DNA from 2 places in the Serratia liquefaciens ATCC 27592 genome. Region 1 is predicted to be linked to the other one. Evidence: riboswitches for the same ligand, from Rfam matches in the RefSeq annotation. Region 1 holds a riboswitch; the other holds the start of a gene.

Region 1 (4,194 bases):
CGAGCACCAGCGTCAGTTTTTCCGCGGCATTGGCCTGGCTGGCCAGCGTGGCGCCGAGCAGCAGCCCGCAGACGGTATTTTTAAGCATGGTTGTTACCCTTGTTGTTGTGAGGCGATCAATCATTTTCCGGTGCCCAGTCGATCAGGCGCAGCAATAGCGCGTCTACCGTCACCCATAGCAAGACGGTCATCAGCACCAAAATAAACAGCGCGGCAAAGCAGATGTCGGTCTGCATGCGCGCGTTGGCGTTAAGCATGACGTAACCCAGGCCTTCCGCCGAGCCAACCCATTCGCCGATGATGGCGCCGATAGGGGCGACGGCGGCGGCCATCCGCAGCCCGGAACCGAAAGCCGGTAGCGCCGCCATCAGCCGTACGTGACGCAGTTGGGCCCAGGGAGAAGCGCGCAGGGTTCGGGCCAGATCGAGATAATCGTTATTGACCCGCCGCAGCCCATCGAAGAAGGCGGAAGTCACCGGGAAGAAAATCACCAGCACCGCCATCACCACTTTGGCGCTCATGCCAAAGCCGAACCACAGCACCAACAGCGGCGCCAGCGCAAACACCGGTATCGCCTGGCTGGTCAGCACTAGCGGCATCAACCAGCGCTGCAGGCGCGGCGAAAAGATCATGCACAGCGCCAGCGTGGCACCGAGCAAAACCCCGGCCAGCAAACCGCAGGCGATCTCCGAGGCGGTGATCAGCGTGTGATAAGCGAGGTACGCCCGGTTGTCCCACAGCGCCTGTGCCACCGCCGAGGGGGAGGGCAACAGGAAGGCGGGGATGTCGCCCAGCGTGGCCAGTGCCCACAGCAGCAACAGGCCGGCGAACACCGTCAGGCTGCGACGCATCCGCGACAGACGGCTTTCAGAAAGGGTTTTCATCCGGCGGCCCTCACCAGTTGCAGCAGCAACTCGCTCTGGCTTTTCAGCAACTGAGGATTGTCCGGCGCTCGCGGCGGTAAGCCCCCGATAACATGACTGTCGTCCAGCCCCGCCGGATAACGGGACAGCACCAGCAGGCGGTGGCTAAGGCGGCAGGCCTCCATGGGGTCGTGGGTGATCAGCAGCACGGTATGCTGCGCCAGCAGTTCGGCGGCCAGCTGCTGGATCATGGCGCGGGTAATGGTATCCAGCGCGGAGAAGGGTTCATCCATCAACACAATCGGCTGGCGCTCATACAGCGTGCGGGCAATAGCGGCACGTTGACGCATGCCACCGGACAGCGCGGCAGGCAAGCTGCGGCCATAGCCGGTCAAGCCCACGCGTTCCCGCAGATGTTCCGCCCAGGCGCGGTCGACCTTTTCGCCGCGCAGCCGCGCACCGAGGCTAATATTCTCGTCAATTGTCAGCCAGGGATAGAGCAGATCCTTTTGCCCCATATAGGCGATACGCCCGGTTATCGGCAGGCCGTCGCTGCCGATAACCGTACCGGAGGTGGGTTTCGCCAGCCCGGCGATGATCTTCAGCAGGCTGGTCTTCCCCGCGCCGCTGGCGCCGAGCAGGGCAACGAAGCTGCCGCCGGCGATATCGAAATTCAGACCATCGAAAATCACCTGCTGACCAAAGCGCAGGGTCAGATCCCGTACCTGAATACCGGGCCGGGCATTGCCGTGCTGCGTGTCGCCGAGGCTCATTGGGCATTCAACCCCATCTGCCAGAAGGCGGATTCCAGGCGGGTGGCGGTGGTGAAAATCGCCGACAGTTCGTTCAGGCGGCTTGGGGCACCCCGCTGGAGGCCAACGTTTTCCAGCAGGTCGAGGGAGGCTTGTACGCCGCTCAGATAGGCAGGATCACCATAGTTGCGGATCCACGAGGCATAGGGATTGCCTTCCATCACGGTGTTGGGATCGTTGAGCAGGCGCAGGCCGATTTCGGCATAGCCAGCGACGCAGGGCATTAACGCTGCCAGCAGATCCAGGGCATCCCCGGCGTGGCCGATATCGAGCACATAGCGGGTGTAATTGAGGGTTTCCGGCGCTTCGGGTTCGGCGGCTATCTGCGGTTCGCTCAATCCCCAGTCGGCACAATAGGCCAGGTGCAGGGGCAGTTCGGCGACAATCGCATTGAGCGAAGCGGTAGCGGCACGCATTTCCGGCAGGGTGCGCAGTTTGCTGACCAGTAGGGCATAGGCGCGGGCAAAGTGGATCAGGAACAGATAATCCTGCGTCAGGTAGCGGCGAAAAGCGGGTTCCGGCAGCGTACCGGCGGCCAGTTGCTGAATAAAGGGGTGTGCCACATAGTCCTGCCAGTGACCGCCGGCCTGTTGGCGCAGCTTTCCGTAAAGACCGTTATCGAATAAGGGAGTAAACATGGGACCTCCAAAAGTGAGTGGAGATCCGGGCGCGCTGAGGTGAGGTATGAACAGGCAACCGCCGTGAGGGGATTGCCGACCGTCCCTTCGCTGGCATGACCCAGATCAGGTTCAAAGGGTTCGGCTTGCGCCATCTCAGCCCGTAACAGGACACCCCTCGGAGGAGCCTGTTATACGATATTTACTTTTTGATTACAATGCTCAGGCAGTGTGGCGTCGTGGCGTAAAAGGATCCGTTTAGTGCGATCGGCCACGATATTTCTGGCCGGAAGGGGGCGATTTTTGTCACTGTAATCCGGTCATTAATGAATCTAAGGATCACCCCATGAAGAAAATCGGCTTCCTTTCTTTCGGCCACTGGACGCCTTCGTCGCAGTCGGGCACCCGTTCGGCGGCAGACGCGCTGCTGCAATCCATTGATCTTGCCGTGGCGGCAGAAGAGCTGGGGGCGGATGGGGCTTATTTTCGCGTACACCACTTTGCCCGCCAGCTTGCCTCGCCATTCCCGCTGTTGGCGGCCATCGGCGCCAAAACCCAGCGTATTGAGATCGGCACCGGCGTGATCGACATGCGCTATGAAAATCCGCTTTATATGGTTGAAGATGCCTGCGCCGCCGACCTGATTTCCGGCGGGCGGCTGCAACTGGGCATCAGCCGCGGTTCTCCCGAACAGGTGATTGATGGCTGGCGTTATTTTGGTTATACGCCTGCCGAAGGCGAGACCGAAGCCGATATGGCGCGCCGCCATACCGACGTCCTGTTGGAAGCGCTGCGTGGCGAAGGCTTTGCTGAACCTAACCCGCAACCGATGTTCCCGAACCCGCCGGGCTTGCTGCGGGTAGAACCTTTCTCCGCCGGGCTGCGCGATCGCATCTGGTGGGGCGCAAGCTCAAACGCCACGGCGATCTGGGCGGCGAAGCTGGGTATGAATCTGCAAAGCTCTACGCTGAAAAACGACGAAACCGGCGAGCCCTTCCACGTGCAGCAGGCCAAGCAGATCCGCGCTTATCGCGATGCCTGGAAGGCCGCAGGTCATACACGCCAGCCGCGGGTGTCGGTCAGCCGCAGCATCTTTGCGCTGATGAACCAGCAGGATCGCAGCTATTTCGGCAACAGCGGCCAGGACAGCGATCAGGTGGGGTATATCGATCAGCAGACTCGCGCGGTATTCGGCCGTAGCTATGCCGCCGAGCCGGAACTGCTGATCAAGCAGTTGGCGCAGGACGAAGCGATTGCCGAAGCCGATACCTTGCTGCTGACCGTGCCCAACCAGCTGGGCGTTGACTACAACGCCCACGTGATTGAGTCGATCCTGACTCATGTCGCCCCGGCGCTGGGCTGGCGCTGATGAGAGAAACGCTTCTCAAACCGGGAAGCGTTATTGACTTATTTTGTCGATTTTGTATTTTAAGGCCATGCATACATTTCTGATTATCGTCCCCGAAGGGGGCATGCTGTTCGAATCGGCGGGGATCGCCGACATCCTGATGCAGGCCAACCGCTTGCGGCCCGATGATGCGCCGCTCTACCAGATGGCGATAGTCACCACGCAAACCCACCGGGTGGTGCATGGCTCGTCCGGTTTGAATCTGTTGGCCGATCATCGCCTGGCGGATCTCGACCCTGAGGTGGAACGCGATACCATCATCGTTACCGGCAAAGGGGCGACCGAGGAAGAAAGCGCCTTTGTGGTGGATTGGCTCCGCCGTGCGGCCCCCAAAGCGCGGCGCGTGGCCTCCGTTTGCGGTGGGGCGATGCTGCTGGCCGAGGCCGGTCTGCTGGACGGCCGCCGGGCGACCACCCATTGGCGGCTGCTGGAAACCTTGCAGGCCCGTTTCCCCAAAGTGAAGGTCGAAAATGGGCCGATCTACGTGCAGGATG
Region 2 (4,194 bases), 530 kb from region 1:
CGGAGCAAGGGTTGGAAGCGCGATTAAAGAAAGAATCTCAAGATGCTTTAAATCAAATTCACTATGTTCGCACCATCATTGACAGTTTAACGCAGCAAGCTCAGGAACTGCTAAATCCGGCATAATATAAAAATAAATCTATAAATCACATATTCTCGCTGATGAGCGATCAACGCTCGCCTCATTATCGGGTAAACAACACCGCTTATTAATTATTGGCTGTGAGGGGACTATGTTAACTAAAAAAAGATGGGCATTATTTAGCTTGTTGGTTTTATGTGGAGGGACAATCTATAAATTGCCTTCCCTTAAAGATGCTTTTTATGTTCCGATGCAACAGTATTTTCACTTGAGTAACGGCGAAATAGGCAATGCCATGTCGGTTAACTCGATTGTGACGACCATTGGCTTCTTCTTATCAATCTATTTTTCCGATCGTCTGCCGCGACGTTTTACCATGTCGTTTTCGCTGATTGCTACTGGCTTGCTTGGCATCTACCTGTCCAGCATGCCGGGGTACTGGGGCATACTGTTCGTCTGGGCGCTGTTCGGCGTGACCTGTGACATGCTGAATTGGCCGGTGCTGCTCAAATCGGTGAGTATGCTGGGGGATAATACTCAGCAGGGGCGGTTGTTCGGCTTTTTTGAAACCGGGCGCGGGGTTGTCGACACGGTGGTTGCCTTTTCTGCGCTGGCGCTGTTTACCGCATTTGGTAGCGGCTACCTGGGTTTTAAAGTCGGCATATTGTTTTATTCGGCCATCGCCATTTGCGTAGGGATTATTATTCTGTTGGTGATGAAAGAAAGCCCAGAGGAAAAGTTACCCGCTAAAGAACAAACCCCTGTCAATAAAAAGCCTGGCATGGGCAGCGTATTGAAAAACAAAACGGTATGGCTGATTGCCTTCAGCGTTTTCTGTGTTTACGCGGTGTATTGCGGATTGACGTTCTTTATTCCTTTCCTGAGTCATGTCTATGCGCTGCCGATTGCACTGGTGGGTGCTTACGGGATCATTAATCAATACTGCTTAAAAATGGTGGGTGGACCGATTGGTGGTCTCATTGCCGATAAAGTATTAAAGTCTCCCAGCAAGTATTTATTCTATACCTTTATTATCAGCGCCATTGCGCTGGCGCTATTGATCCTGTTACCGCATGAACAAATGCCGGTTTACTTGGGCATGGCCTGTACGCTGGGATTTGGTGCTGTGATCTTTACCCAGAGAGCGGTGTTCTTTGCCCCCATCGGTGAGGCCGGCATTGACGAAGAACATACCGGTGCGGCTATGGCGCTGGGCAGCTTTATCGGTTATGCCCCGGCGATGTTCTGTTTTAGCCTGTACGGTCATATTCTCGATGCCTTCCCAGGACTGACCGGTTACAAGATTGTTTTCGGGCTGATGGGTATGTTTGCCTGTGCCGGGATCATAGTGTCGGGGCTGTTGGTCAGAAATATCCGCGCACGCGCAAAACTGACCCCGGCAGCTTCTGTCGCCTGAGCCGGGGGCTTTAATGAACGGGCACGGTTTGCGCTGTGCCCTTATTTTATTTTGCCGGGGAATGCAGCAGGTAATATTCTTCCCCGCCGTCATTGCCGGTAGTGATGATTCGCCAACCGTGCTTGTGGTAGAACGCCAGCGCCTTCTCATTCTTCACCAGGCATTTCAGCGAACCGGTGGCGGTAAAGGTCTGTTCTGCCGCTTGTAACAGAGCGCTGCCGACGCCGAGCGGCGGCAGATGCGGATCGACATACAGGTTGTGAATAAAGTTGTCCTGGCGATAAATCGACACAAATCCCAGCCGCTTCCCCTGATCTTCCGCCACCCAAATATCTTCGCCCAGCGTTGAGCGATCGAAATCCTCCAGCCGGTAATCTTCGGTATCGCGCCACGTAAATGCCGCTTTGCGCGAAGCCAGATACAGGGTGCGCAGGAAGGGGCGATCGGCCTCTTGGTATTTTCTTATCTGCATGGCGCCTCCTTTTTATTTTTTGACACTATAGCGCGATTGACCTCACCGGCGGCAACCCCAATAATGACCGTCTTGACTCGGGGTGCCCTGCGCGATGTGCGGTGGCTGAGATTTTACCCGTATTACCTGATCTGGATTATGCCAGCGTAGGGAAGTCTCGGTGCCCCAACCGGTACCCGCCTTCTTGAACGCCGGTTGGGAGGAATATGCTCGCTCGACCTGATGTTTTCCCCGGCGCCCGCGCCGCGGCCTGTTTGACTCAATTTAAACGCCAATCGCCCCTGATCCATTGCCTGACCAACGAAGTGGTGCAGGAACTGACGGCTAACGTCCTGTTGGCGCTCGGCGCTTCGCCGGCGATGGTGGTGGAACCGACCGAAGCGGCGCAATTCAGCCGACTGGCGGATGCGGTGCTGATCAACGTTGGCACCCTCAATGCATCACGCGCTGAATCCATGTTAGCCGCGGTGGAAGCTGCCAACGTGGCACAAACCCCCTGGACGCTGGATCCGGTAGCGGTCGGCGGGTTGGTCTATCGCACCGCGTTTGCCCATCGCTTGTTGGGTGAGAAGCCGGCGGCGATCCGCGGTAACGCTTCTGAAATCATGGCGCTGAGTGGTCTGCAGGCTAACGGACGTGGCGTAGACAGTGCAGACGACTCGCTGGCGGCATTGCCGGCGGCGCGCGAATTGGCGCGCAACAGCGGTGCGGTAGTGGCAGTAACCGGCGTTGTTGATTACATCACCGATGGCCAGCGTGACTGGGCAGTCACCGGCGGCGATGTGCTGATGACGCGGGTGGTCGGTACCGGTTGTGCACTTTCTGCGGTGGTGGCGGCGTTTTGCAGTTTACCGGGCGATCGGCTCGATAACGTGGCGACCGCCTGCCGGGTGATGTCGCTTTGCGGTGAACGGGCCACGCGCCGTGCCGCCGGGCCGGGCAGTTTCACCCCGGCGTTCCTCGACGCACTGTATCAACTGCGCCCGGAGGAACTGCAATGAAACGCATTAACGCACTGACAATTGCCGGGACCGATCCGAGCGGCGGCGCCGGCATTCAGGCCGATCTAAAAGCTTTTTCTGCGTTGGGGGCCTATGGTGCCTCGGTGATTACCGCGCTGGTGGCGCAAAACACCCGTGGTGTGCAGTCGGTCTACAACATAGATCCGGCCTTTGTCGCCGCTCAGCTGGATTCCGTCTTCAGCGACCTGCGTATCGACAGCACCAAGATTGGCATGTTGGCCAACGCCGATATTGTGCAGGCGGTGGCGGAGCGTTTGCGCCATTATCAGCCGTCGTTTGTGGTACTGGATACCGTGATGCTGGCAAAAAGCGGCGATCCGCTGCTGGCGCCGGAGGCGGTGGATTCGATCCGTCGTGAATTGTTGCCGCTGGTGTCGATCATCACGCCGAACCTGCCGGAGGCGGCGGCGCTGCTGGCGTGCGCCCCGGCGGAAAATGAGCGCCAGATGCGCGAGCAGGGCCGGGCGCTCCTGGCGATGGGGTGTCAGGCGGTGTTGATGAAAGGGGGTCACCTTAGCGAAAGCGAAAGTCCGGATTGGCTGTTTACGGCCGAGCAGGAGCTGCGCTTTACCGCGCCGCGCGTGGCGACCCGACATACTCACGGCACCGGCTGTACGCTGTCTGCCGCCCTGGCGGCGCTGCGACCGCGTCACAACGACTGGGCCGGAACGGTCGCTGCCGCCAAGGACTATTTGCAACAGGCCCTGCTGCAGGCGGATACCCTGGAAGTGGGGCACGGTATTGGGCCGGTACATCATTTTCATGCCTGGTGGTAAGTCAACTTTTTGCTACCCTTGTGGTCTGACTAGATCCAGACCCGGCTTGGGCCGGGTGCAACCGAATTTTTTCTAGGGAGAAGGCCATGACAGGACAAAACGCACTTCGCGGCGCCATCTTCGGCGCGTTACTCAGCTTCAGCGTGGGTGGTTTCGCTCAGCAGATCGTCACCACCTCGGACGTGATCCAACAGCCGGGTTACCAGACCAGTTGGCAAAATATGGTCAAAGGGCAGGCTCGCTTGCCGGGTTGGGCGCGCAAGGGGATGGGAACCTCCACGCCGGCGCAGAGCCTGAGCTGGAAAGGGCAGAACTATCTGGTGGGCAATCTGTGCAAGCCGCATGACTGCGCCAACAACTTTATGATAGTGGCGTTTAAGGAAGACAAATCACAGGCCTGGGCCGTGCGCGTTGAGGTGGCGGATA

Evidence for each region. Region 1 has a riboswitch for thiamine pyrophosphate ahead of M495_RS15695 (TenA family protein). Riboswitches for the same ligand answer to the same signal wherever they lie in the genome.
Region 2: it holds a riboswitch for thiamine pyrophosphate, as region 1 does, so the genes downstream of both, thiM (hydroxyethylthiazole kinase) here and M495_RS15695 (TenA family protein) in region 1, are expected to answer to the same signal.

The regions. Positions count from the first base shown of each region.
Region 1 covers NC_021741.1:3,325,378-3,329,571, reverse strand. The annotation lists gene M495_RS15710 (ABC transporter substrate-binding protein) at 1-88, opposite strand, end outside; gene M495_RS15705 (ABC transporter permease) at 117-884, opposite strand; gene M495_RS15700 (ABC transporter ATP-binding protein) at 881-1,636, opposite strand; gene M495_RS15695 (TenA family protein) at 1,633-2,313, opposite strand; TPP riboswitch at 2,379-2,481, opposite strand; gene M495_RS15690 (LLM class flavin-dependent oxidoreductase) at 2,639-3,661, shown strand; gene M495_RS15685 (GlxA family transcriptional regulator) at 3,729-4,194, shown strand, end outside.
Region 2 covers NC_021741.1:3,854,061-3,858,254, reverse strand. The annotation lists gene M495_RS18075 (sugar phosphate isomerase/epimerase family protein) at 1-125, shown strand, start outside; gene M495_RS18070 (MFS transporter) at 233-1,498, shown strand; gene M495_RS18065 (GNAT family N-acetyltransferase) at 1,545-1,970, opposite strand; TPP riboswitch at 2,039-2,140, shown strand; gene thiM (hydroxyethylthiazole kinase) at 2,177-2,971, shown strand; gene thiD (bifunctional hydroxymethylpyrimidine kinase/phosphomethylpyrimidine kinase) at 2,968-3,768, shown strand; gene M495_RS18050 (inhibitor of vertebrate lysozyme family protein) at 3,855-4,194, shown strand, end outside.